3 regions of the Streptomyces krungchingensis genome follow, and region 3 is predicted to be linked to each of the others. Evidence: riboswitches for the same ligand, from Rfam matches in the RefSeq annotation. Region 3 holds a riboswitch; each other region holds the start of a gene.
What was found. Region 3 has a riboswitch for cobalamin ahead of ACSYGO_RS05800 (CbtB domain-containing protein). Riboswitches for the same ligand answer to the same signal wherever they lie in the genome.
Positions count from the first base shown of each region.

Region 1 (3,855 bases), 5.6 Mb from region 3:
GACCTCGGCGGGGATCCACGCGAAGTCCTGCACGGAGCCGCTGGAGTCGCGCAGCGCCTCGCGGGTGCGCGCGTCCCAGACGCCGAGTTCCTTGAGGTCGGCGACCAGGTAGGAGTTGACCTGGAGGAACTCGCCGGAGAGCGTCTCGCGCTTGAACAGGTTGGAGACCTGCGGCTCGATGCACTCGTACACGCCCGCGATGGACGCGATGGTGGCGGTGGGCGCGATGGCCAGCAGCAGCGCGTTGCGCATGCCGACGGCGGCGATGCGTTCCCGCAGTGCCGCCCAGCGCTCCGGCCAGGTCAGCTCGGCGTCGAAGTGGTCGGGGTGCAGCACACCGCGCGCCGTACGGGTCTTCTCCCAGGCCGGCAGCGGGCCGTTGCGCTCGGCGAGGTCCGCGGAGGCCTCGTACGCGGCGAGCATGATGCGCTCGGCGATCCGGGTGGACAGCGCCTTCGCCTCGGCCGAGTCGAAGGGCAGCCGCAGCTTGAAGAAGACGTCCTGGAGGCCCATCGCGCCGAGGCCCACCGGGCGCCACCTGGCGTTGGAGCGGCCCGCCTGCTCGGTCGGGTAGAAGTTGATGTCGACGACCCGGTCCAGGAACGTCACGGCCGTGCGGACGGTCTCGTCCAGCCGCTCCCAGTCGATGTCGCCGTTGCTCACGAAGGCGCCGAGGTTGACCGAACCGAGGTTGCAGACCGCCGTCTCCCCGTCGTCCGTGACCTCCAGGATCTCGGTGCACAGGTTCGAGGAGTGGACGGTGTGGCCCGGCTCGGCGGTCTGGTTGGCGGCCCGGTTGGCGGCGTCCTTGAAGGTCATCCAGCCGTTGCCGGTCTGCGCGAGGGTGCGCATCATCCGGCCGTACAGGTCGCGGGCCGGGATGGTCTTGCGGGCGAGCCCGGCCTCCTCGGCCTTGCGGTACGCGGCGTCGAACTCGTCGCCCCACAGGTCGACCAGCTCCGGCACGTCGGCCGGGGAGAACAGCGACCAGTCACCGTTCTCGTTCACCCGGCGCATGAACTCGTCCGGGATCCAGTGCGCCAGGTTCAGGTTGTGCGTGCGCCGGGCGTCCTCACCGGTGTTGTCGCGCAGCTCCAGGAACTCCTCGATGTCGGAGTGCCAGGTCTCCAGGTAGACGGCCGCGGCGCCCTTGCGCCGGCCGCCCTGGTTCACCGCGGCGACCGAGGCGTCGAGGGTCTTCAGGAACGGGACGATGCCGTTGGAGTGCCCGTTCGTGCCGCGGATCAGCGAACCGCGCGAGCGGATGCGGGAGTACGACAGCCCGATGCCGCCCGCGTGCTTCGAGAGCCGGGCCACCTGGTGGTAGCGGTCGTAGATGGAGTCGAGCTCGTCCAGCGGGGAGTCGAGGAGGTAGCAGGACGACATCTGCGGGTGCCGCGTACCGGAGTTGAAGAGCGTGGGGGAGGAGGGCAGGTAGTCGAGGCGGCTCATCAGCCGGTAGAGCGCGGCGACTTCGTCCACGGAGCGGATCGTGTCGTCCTCGGCGAGACCCGACGCCACCCGGAGCATGAAGTGCTGGGGCGTCTCGATCACCCGGCGGGTGATCGGGTGGCGGAGCAGATAGCGGCTGTGCAGGGTGCGCAGGCCGAAGTAGCCGAAGCGGTCGTCGCCCTCGACGTCGACGAGCGCGTCGAGGCGGGCCGTGTGCAGGCGGACGAACTCCGCCGTGCGGTCCGCGACAAGACCCTCGCGGTGGCCGACGGCGACCGACTCGGAGAAGGACGCGACGCCCTGCGAGGCGGCCTCGGCCGCGATGCTGATCGTCAGCAGCCGGGCGGCCAGCCGCGAGTACGCGGGGTCCTCGGAGATGAGTCCCGCCGCCGCCTCGGTGGCCAGCTCACGCAGCTCCGCCTCGTCGGCCCGGGCGGACCGGCCGCGCAGCGCGGCGGCCGCGACCCGGCCGGGGTCGGCGTCGGGGAGGTCGGCGGTGAGATCGGTCAGGATCCGCAGCAGCGCGGTACCGGGACCGTCCGTCTCCACCGGGGCCTGCTGCGCGGACGCTGAAGCCGGATCGGCTGGCGCGATGGTCACGTGGGGCTCTCCCTCGCTCGGCACGGGGCCTGTCGGGAGGCACGGAGGCACACGGGGGCGCCGGCCGGAGGGCAGCGCACCGCGTCCACCGGCCCATTCCGCGAGGCCCGGACGTCGTCGGCACCCGGGCCGGACGGCCGGGGTGCGCTGTCGGCAGGTCCTCGGACTGAAGCCAGCGCGTGCAGGCGGATACGCGAACACACACAAGTACACCGTTGCGGGACAGTTCCGGATTCGCACCGGATTCCCCTGCGGCGACAGCGAGCATGAGCATACATCTTGTGCCGGGCTGCGGGACCACCCCCACATGTTGTGTCGTGTCGGCTTCGGAGGGTGGCTGAAGAGCTGTCAGAGCGTCAGTTCGTAGGTGAGCAGCCGGATGTCGTCCAGCTCCGGGATCGGGTTCCAGTCGCGGCCCGGGGTGCGGGTGAAGCCGAGGCGCTCGTAGATCCGGTGGGCGGCGTGCATGGAGTGCTGGGTGGACAGCACGATGCGTACGCAGCCCTCCGTGGCCCGGGCGCGGTCGACGCAGGCGCGGACTAGTGCCTCCCCGGCACCCCGGCCGCGTGCCTCGCGGGCGACCGCGAGCATGCGGATCTCGGCCTCACCGGGGCGGGCGATGTCGGCCATGGCGCCGCCGCGCGGCACGAAGGTCACCCCGCCGAGCAGTCGCTGCGTGCCGGGCGTGGACTCGCGTTCGACCGCGACGAGCACGTCGGCCGCGGCGGCGCGCTTGGCCACGTCCCGCAGCTCTCCCAGATATGCGTCGCTCTCCCCGAAGTCGAGCAGTCCGTCGCGGAGATAGGCCTGGGCGGTGATCTCGCCGAGGCCCGGGTACTCCTCGGGACGCGCGACGCGGATGACTGTGTCCATGCGCACAGTCTGTGGGAGATCGCGGGGGAGGACCGCCGAATTTCCGGGGGGCGGGAAAAGACCGCGGCGCCCCCCTGACCGAGGGGCGCCGCGGAGTGTGGAACCGCTGGGTCAGTGGGCCGCCACCGGCAGCTCCACCTCGACCCCCGGGTCGCCCGCGTCCGCCGTGTAGTCCTCGGCGGACGTCTCGTCGACGCCGTCCGGGGCCTTGAACGCACGCAGCGCGAACGTGAGGACGACCGTCACGACCACGTTCAGGGTGAACGCCGTGAAGCCGATGTAGCCGATCTCCCCGATGCCGGGGATCTCCTTGGCGCTGCCGCCGAAGTGCTTCTGCGTCGGCGAGGCCACCCCGTACGCGGCGATCGTGCCGTAGAGCATGCCCACGGCCCAGCCGACGAGGAGCGCCCAGCGGTGGAACCAGCGGGTGAACAGGCCGCCGACCAGGGCCGGGAAGGTCTGCAGGATCCAGATGCCGCCCAGGAGCTGGAAGTTGATGGCGACCGTCTTGTCCATGGTGAGGACGAAGACCAGCGCGCCCACCTTCACCAGCAGCGAGACCAGCTTGGAGACCTTGGTCTCCTGCTGCGGAGTGGCGTCCGGCTTGATGAAGTCCTTGTAGATGTTGCGCGTGAAGAGGTTCGCGGCGGCGATCGACATGATGGCCGCGGGGACCAGCGCGCCGATACCGATGGCCGCGAAGGCCACACCCGCGAACCAGTCCGGGAACATGTTCTCGAACAGCTGCGGGATCGCGAGCTGGCCGTTGGTGACCTTCACCCCGGCCGCGATCGCCATGAACCCGAGCAGCGCGAGCAGGCCCAGCATCAGCGAGTACAGCGGGAGGATCGTGGTGTTGCGGCGGATCACCTCGCGGCTGCGGCTGGACAGCGTCGCCGTGATCGAGTGCGGGTACATGAACAGCGCGAG
Region 1 covers NZ_JBPUKY010000001.1:6,890,109-6,893,963, forward strand. The annotation lists gene ACSYGO_RS30365 (ribonucleoside-diphosphate reductase subunit alpha) at 1-2,052, opposite strand, end outside; cobalamin riboswitch at 2,188-2,326, opposite strand; gene ACSYGO_RS30370 (GNAT family N-acetyltransferase) at 2,401-2,925, opposite strand; gene mctP (monocarboxylate uptake permease MctP) at 3,037-3,855, opposite strand, start outside.
Region 1: another riboswitch for cobalamin. It lies ahead of ACSYGO_RS30365 (ribonucleoside-diphosphate reductase subunit alpha); the one in region 3 lies ahead of ACSYGO_RS05800 (CbtB domain-containing protein).

Region 2 (3,855 bases), 1.7 Mb from region 3:
GTCTTCTCGTGCGCGAACCGCACCCGCACCGGCAGCAGTCCGAGCCCGTCGACGTGCCCGGCGCGGCTCTCCACGTCGTCCTCGATGTGCTCGCCGAGCAGCTGGAAGCCACCGCAGATGCCGAGCGTGGGCCGCCCCTCGGCGGCCCGGCGCAGCAGCGCGTCGGCGAGTCCGCGTGCGCGCAGCCACTCCAGCGCCTTCACGGTCCCCCGCGTCCCGGGCACCACGACCAGGTCGGCGTCGGCGAGTTCCTCGGCCCGGTCCACGAACCGCACGACCACGCCCGGTTCGGCGGCCAGCGCGTCGACGTCCGTGAAGTTCGACATGAGCGGCACCGCGCAGACGGCGACCCGCAGGACGTCCTCGCCGACGGGGGCGGTGACCTCCGACTCGCGGACCGCTCCGCGCAGCGACACCCGCAGCCCGTCCTCCTCGTCGATACCGAGGCCGTGCCGGAACGGCAGCACACCGTAGGAGGGCCGCCCGGTGAGGTCCTTCAGCATGTCGAGTCCGGGTTCCAGCAGCGACACGTCACCGCGGAACTTGTTGACGAGGAACCCGGCGACGAGCGCCTGGTCCTCGCGCGACAGCAGCGCGACCGTCCCGAAGAAGGAGGCGAACACACCGCCGCGGTCGATGTCGCCGACGACGAGCACGGGCAGCCCCGCATTGCGGGCGATGCCCATGTTCACGATGTCGGTGCGCCGCAGATTGATCTCGGCAGGACTGCCGGCCCCCTCACAGATCACCGCGTCATACGTGCCCCGCAACTCGGTCAGACAGTCCAGGACCGTGCCGAGGAGCGCCTGCTGGCGGCCGCCGTGGTAGCCGCGCGCGCTCATCTCGCCCACGGGCTTGCCCATGAGCACGACCTGACTGCTCCGGTCGCTGCCCGGCTTGAGCAGCACGGGGTTCATGAGCGCGGTCGGCTCCACGCGCGCGGCCTGCGCCTGCATGGCCTGCGCGCGCCCGATCTCGGCGCCCTCACGGGTGACGAACGAGTTGAGGGACATGTTCTGCGCCTTGAACGGCGCGACCTTGACGCCCCGTCGCACCAGCCACCGGCAGATCCCGGCGGTGACGACGCTCTTGCCGGCGTCGGAGGTCGTTCCGGCGATCAGCAGTCCGCCGCTCATGACTCGGCTCCTTCGCGCGCTCCGGCATCCATGGCGTACCCCTCCCCGGTCATGCCCCGGCCCCTCGCCGCCGTGCGGCGGCGCGCCCGACGAGCGTCCGCCCGACGGCGCACGCGCCCAGCGCCAGCCAGCCCACGCGACGCGACAGCCGTACGGCCCGTTCGATGTCGGCGACGGCCACCGCACGGCCGTCGCCGTTGAGGACGGGCCGGTGCTCGACCCGGCCCGCGTACGAGAGCGTCCCGCCGAGCCGCACCCCGAGCGCCCCCGCGAACGAAGCCTCCACCGGACCGGCGTTGGGACTCGGATGCTTGCGGGCGTCGGTGCGCCAGGCGCGGGCGGCGCTGCGCGGGGCGCCACCGGCGACGGTCGCGAGAACGGCGGTCAGGCGCGCCCCCGGCCAGCCGGCGACGTCGTCGAGCCGCGCGGAAGCCCAGCCGTACCGCCGGTACTTGGGCGACTTGTGCCCGACCATCGCGTCGAGCGTGTTCACGGCGCGGAACGCGACCAGACCGGGGGCACCGCCGACGGCCCCCCACACCAGGGCTCCCACCACGGCGTCGGAGGTGTTCTCGGCGACGGACTCGACGACGGCCCGCGCGATCCCGTCGGCGTCCAGCGCCTGGGGGTCGCGTCCGCACAGGTGCGGCAGCCGTTCCCGGGCCGCCTCCACGTCGCCGGCGGCGAGCGCCGAGCCGATCGCCCGCGCCTCACGGCCGAGTGTGGTGCCGCCGACGACGGCCCAGGTGGCGGCGGCGGTCAGCGCGACGGAGGCGGTGGGGGAGGGCCGGACGGCACGGTGCGCGAGGGCGGCGAGGGCGGTGGCACCGCCGACGCACACGACGGTGTGCAGCGCACCCCGTCCGCGGTCGTCCCGCCACAACACCCGTTCCACGGCGCCCGCGGCCCGCCCGAACACGGCGACCGGATGCCCCCGGCGAGGATCGCCGAGCAGCAGGTCGCCGAGAAGGCCGGCGGCGGCGCCGTACGCGAAGACGCGATCGGCACGCATCGGTTCAGCCGGCCGTCAGGTCGGTCTCAACCGTCGTTCGCGTTCTGCGCAGAGCACTTGGGCAGCCGTGCATGGCGACATGTCCTCACTCAGGGTGTCCACGCCCTGGTTCGACTAGACCGGCGGTGAGAGTTCCTGGCTCCCGGGACATCTCTTCCCCGGTGACAGTGGCGGGACCGCGCCGGACTTGCACCGGCTTCCTCTCTTGCCGCCGTACTTGGCTCCGGCAGTCCACCACGGGGCGAGAACAGCCGTCAACTTGCTGTTGACCTGCGAGGAGAGAGTGTGCTGAGCCCCACACCGCCACCACGCCCGGCTGCCCGCCAAGACCGAATTGCGCCGTGTGCCGGGGCCGTTGCGCGGGCCCGCGGACCGCCCTCCGGCGACCCGGAACGCATCCCGCTGCGCGCGACCACCTGTCGTCCCTTCGCGCGCGGGCCCCGGCACGACGAAGGGCGGGTACGGGACAACGTGTCCCGTACCCGCCCTTCGTGCGCCGGAGCGTCGCCCGTGTCAGGAGACGATGATGAAGATCCCGTACGCCACCGCCGCCGCGCAGGCCGCGAAGCAGGCGTACGCGCCGGTGACCGCGAGGGCCGCCGAGTCGCCCCGGGCGGACGCCGACTCACGCTTGGAGAGGCCGACGATGCCGAGGGTGAAGAGGCCGACGAGTGCCACGGTGGCCCCGAGGCTGACTCCGAAGACGGAGCCGAGAGCTGCCCAGTCGATGTTCATGCTGTTCGTTCCTTACACCGTGGCCGGGCGGGTGGGTTCGGCGGAGGGACCGGGGTCCGGCACCGGGATGGTGGCCTTGAGCTCGGTGTCGGCCGCGGTGACCGGGCCGGCCGGCGGCACGGCGACGGCGGCCATCGCCGTGGTGACGACACCCGCGGGCTCGGCGTCGACGTCGTTCACGTTGTCGACGGTGACCGGCTGGCGGCGCGACAGCGTCCAGATGACGCCGGCGCCGGCGACCAGCAGCACGCCCGTGAGGACGATGCCCCAGGTGCCCTGCTTGGTCAGGAACTCGGCGGAGGCACCGGCCAGGCCCGCGGCCGGCAGGGTCAGACCCCAGGCCACGAACATGCGGGTCGCGGTCGACCAGCGGACCACACCGCCCTTGCGGCCGAGGCCCGAGCCCATCACGGCGCCGGAGCAGACCTGGGTGGTGGAGAGGGAGAAGCCGATGTGCGAGGAGGCCAGGATGGCCGTCGCGGCGCTGGTCTGGGCGGCGAAGCCCTGCGGCGGCGCGAGGTCGGTGAGGCCCTTGCCCATGGTGCGGATGATGCGCCAGCCGCCCAGGTAGGTGCCGAGCGCGATGGCCATACCGGCCGAGACGATGACCCAGGTGGGAGGGTTCGAGCCGGGGGCGATGACGCCGCCGGTGACCAGGGCCAGGGTGATGATGCCCATCGTCTTCTGCGCGTCGTTCGTGCCGTGGGCGAGGGAGACCAGGCCGGCGGAGGCGATCTGGCCGGCGCGGTAGCCCTTGGCGGTCGCCTTCCCCTCGGCGCGACCGCCGATGCGGTAGGTCAGCCGGGTGGCCAGCATGGCGGCGATTCCGGCCACGAGCGGCGCGGCCACCGCGGGGATGAGCACCTTGGTGACGACGGTCGAACCGTTCACCGACGACCAGCCCGCCGACATGACGGCGGCACCGATGAGGCCGCCGAAGAGCGCGTGGGAGGAGCTGGAGGGCAGACCCAG
Region 2 covers NZ_JBPUKY010000001.1:2,981,509-2,985,363, reverse strand. The annotation lists gene ACSYGO_RS13345 (cobyric acid synthase) at 1-1,136, opposite strand, end outside; gene ACSYGO_RS13340 (cobalamin biosynthesis protein) at 1,186-2,148, opposite strand; cobalamin riboswitch at 2,259-2,399, opposite strand; gene ACSYGO_RS13335 (hypothetical protein) at 2,662-2,883, opposite strand; gene ACSYGO_RS13330 (inorganic phosphate transporter) at 2,896-3,855, opposite strand, start outside.
Region 2: another riboswitch for cobalamin. It lies ahead of ACSYGO_RS13340 (cobalamin biosynthesis protein); the one in region 3 lies ahead of ACSYGO_RS05800 (CbtB domain-containing protein).

Region 3 (3,855 bases):
CCAGAAGGCCGCGTCCGGCGCCCCCAGAACGCGCACCAGCGCGGCCCGTACGACCTCCGGCTCCACCACGGCGACCGTCCGGCCCGACGTGTGCGCGGTGCCGTCCAGCCAGCCGGCCACCCGGTCGCAGAACGCTCGTACCGACTCGCCGCCGTGCGGCGCGGCCCCGGGGTCGGCCAGCCAGCCCGCCACCGCCTCGGGCTCCTCCGCGCTCACCTCCGCCAGCGTCGCACCGCGCCAGCGGCCCACGTCGAGTCCGGCCAACTCGGTTGCGTCCGGAACGTCTTCGAGGCCGAGCGCGTCGGCGGTCTCGCGGCAGCGCACGACGGGGGAGACCCACAGCCGCTCCGCGGCCGGCAGCCGTCCCGCCGCCGCCCGCGCGAGCCGCAGTCCGGACGCGTCGAGCGGACGTCCGTCGTCGAAGCGGGCCTCGCGCAGCGCGGCGCCGAGCGCGGCTGAGATCAAGATCACTCGACTTGTCATGTCCTCACTCTCATGGGTTCTCGTGGTGTCCACCGGCCCGAAAAGCCTTGCGGGGCAAGGGAATCCGCCGCACACCGGGTCCGTGGGGCGCGCCCCGTGCTCCCCCGTGCGCCCTTGGCCGGAACCCTCCGACGCGGTACCGTCGCGTCGAAATCGACGACGGCTCGGCGGAAGCCCGGTGGAAATCCGGCACGGTCGCGCCACTGTAAGCCCAGCACGAACCCCCCTCGCCAGGGGCGGTGAGGGCCGGGGCAAGTCAGACCCGCGGCTGTCGTCCAGTGCACCACCGGAATGGGACGCGAGTTCCCCAGGAGGTTCTGCCCCATGGCGCAGTCCGTTGCTCAGCCGACCGCCACACCCACCGCGGTACCCGCCAAGCTGCCGATCGGCGCGATCGCCCCCTGGGCGGTCTTCTTCGGCATCCTGATGCTGGTCCTGCTCTACTTCGTCGGCGCCGAACAGGGCGCCACCGCAGTCGTGTCCGGCGAGAACGTCCACGAGTGGGTCCACGACGCCCGCCACCTGCTCGGCTTCCCCTGCCACTGACGACCACGGGACGTACGAGCCGATGAATTCCGCAATCGTAAGAAATCTGCTGGTGCGTGGCATGCTCGCGGGACTCGCCGCGGGCCTGCTCGCCCTGGTCGTCGCCTACTTCCTGGGCGAGCCGCGCGTCGACTCGGCGATCGGCTACGAAGAGGCGCACTCCCACGCGCACGAGCACGGCGTGGAAGCGGTGTCCCGCACGATGCAGTCCACCGGCGGCCTGGCCACCGGTGTCCTCGTCTACGGGGTCGCGTTCGGCGGTATCGCGGCCCTCGCGTACTGCTTCGCGCTCGGCAGGATCGGCCGCTTCGGGCCGCGGGCGAGCGCGCTGCTGCTCTCGGTGGCCGGCCTGCTCGCGGTCTATGTCGTGCCGTTCCTGAAGTACCCGGCCAACCCGCCGTCGGTGGGCGATCCCGACACCATCGGGAAGCGCACGACGCTGTACTTCCTGATGATGGTGCTCAGCGTGCTGCTGGCCGTCGCGACCGTCATCCTGGGCAAGCGCCTCGCGCCGCGCCTGGGCAACTGGAACGCGACGATCGCGGCGGGCGCGTTCTTCGTCCTCGCGATCGGTCTCGCCTACGCGTTCCTGCCGGCCGTGAACGAGGTTCCGAAGGACTTCTCGGGCACCCTGCTCTGGCAGTTCCGACTCGCGGCCCTCGCCATCCAGCTGACCCTGTGGACCGCCTTCGGGCTCGTCTTCGGGTTCCTGGCCGAGCGGGTGCTGGCACCGAAGCCGGCCGCCGCGGGCGGTCAAGAGGTCACCGCGGGGGCGACTCCCGTGGCCCACTGAGCGGTGACGGAAGGGCGGCCCCGGTCCTCGACCTGGGCCGCCCTCCTCTGTACGCCGGACGTCAGGCCGGCCGGATCAGCAGCTCGAAGCCGTCCAGCAGCGCCGTGAGGCCGATGTCGAAGTGCTCGTCGATCTCCGTGTCGTCGGCGGCGCGGGCCAGGATGTTGTAATCGGGCGACTCGGGCGCCGGTTTGCGGCTGCGGCTCTGCGAGCCCAGCCGCACCACCGCCAGACTCAGTGCGTGCCCGATGGTGAACTCGCGCAGACAGCGGGCGATCTGCAGGGCACGGGTCGGTGTGAAGCCGCCGGCCTGCAACAGTTCGATGATGCGTACGCCGGTGTCGATGGACGAGGGCGAACGCACCGGGCGCGTCGCGAAGACGGACACCGCGTGCGGATGCCGGAGCAGCGTGTCCCGCAGCCGGTGGCAGTACTGCTCGGCGACCGCGCGCCAACTGCCGTCCCAGGGCAGCGAGTCGACGTCGAGCTCGTCGAAGAGCGCCTCCGCGATCCCGTCGAACAGCTCCTCCTGGTCCGTGAAGTGGCGGTACACCGCCATCGGGTCGACCCCGAGCCCCGCGCCGAGCTTGCGCATCGAGAAGTTGCCGAGGCCGTTGGCGTCGATCAGCGCCAGTGCGACCGCGCAGATGTACGGCCGGTTGAGCGTCGATCTGACGCCGGGGGAAGGCCGCGTGCCCCCCGCGCCGCCCTTTTCCGTCTTCATGAGGAGAGCCGGTCCAGAATTGTGGTGAGCCGTCGGGTGAATTCCTCGGGAAGCTGCTGGTACACCGTGTGCCCTCCGGGGAATTCCTCGCATGTTACGCCGAGCAGTCCGCCCAGGACGTGCGCGGGACGGTGGTACGGGCGTCCTTCGCTGTCCCGGCCCGTCGCAAGGCACCAGGGGGCGTCCGTGTCCCGCAGGGCCTGGAGATCCGGCCGGTAGGCGAAGCAGAACTCCGGCAGTTCCCGCTCGACGAGCAGGGCGGAGTTGGCCAGGATCCGCGTCATCGTGTCCGGCTTGCGTCCGGTGACGCGGCGGACGGAGCCGCCCGTGGCGAGCATCAGCCGCGAGGCCGCCGCGATCACCGCCTGGCCGCGCGGCGACACGAACATCCGGGGCGGCTCGGGCATCGTCATCGCCCCGAAGGCCGCGGCGGCCCGCAGGGGCCCCTTCTCCCGGCCGAGCCGCTCGATGTCCTCGACGGCCCGGCGCTCGGAGCTGTCGGCGGGCAGGATCTGCACGAGCGGCGGTTCGTGCGCGACGGCTCCCAGCAGGCGTTTCGCATGACGGGCCAGCAGTTCCAGCACGATGATCGCCGCGCTGCTGGTGCCGAACACGTACGCCCGGTCGATGCCGTGGTGGTCCAGGACCGCGACGACGTCGTCGGCCTGCCGCGCCACGTCCACCGGCGCCGCCGGATCCGTGAGCGGGCTGCGCGAGTTGCCCCGCCGGTCGAAGGTGATCACCGTGAACCGCTCGGCGAGCAGCGGGACGACGTCCTCGTACACGCCGGCGTCGCCGCCTCCTCCCGGGATCAGGACGAGCGCGGGTCCGTGACCGGTCCGCTCCGTGTGCAGTCGCGCGCAGGAGACGAGGACGGTCCCCGTGCCGGCGACGTCCGCCCGCCCGCGGATCGGCCCGTGGCCGCTCATGTCTGTCGTCATTTCACTTCTTGCCTTGAGATGTGATTGTGTCTACGTCGTAGTTCGAGTCTACGGTGTAGGTATCGATATTTCGAATGGGGGAATTCCAGTCATGAGCGCGGAAGTGGCGGACGGGACGACCACCTCGCCGGCCGAGCACGGAAGGGACCGCAGAAGGCGGACGTACGGGCGTGTGTACGCGGTGCTGATGTATGTGGTGGCCCTGGCGTACTTCGGGCAGGCGGTGCTGGCCGGACAGTTCCTTTCGGGCAGTTACGACGCCCTGCGCTGGCACCAGTACGGTGCGACCTTCACCGATGTGCTCCTGGTCTGCGCGCTGGTCGCCGCGGGCCTGCTGCGCTGGCACGGCAAGGGACGGCTGTGGCCGT
Region 3 covers NZ_JBPUKY010000001.1:1,271,856-1,275,710, reverse strand. The annotation lists gene ACSYGO_RS05805 (histidine phosphatase family protein) at 1-483, opposite strand, end outside; cobalamin riboswitch at 628-769, shown strand; gene ACSYGO_RS05800 (CbtB domain-containing protein) at 808-1,029, shown strand; gene ACSYGO_RS05795 (CbtA family protein) at 1,052-1,822, shown strand; gene ACSYGO_RS05790 (TetR/AcrR family transcriptional regulator) at 1,884-2,546, opposite strand; gene ACSYGO_RS05785 (alpha/beta fold hydrolase) at 2,543-3,487, opposite strand; gene ACSYGO_RS05780 (hypothetical protein) at 3,579-3,855, shown strand, end outside.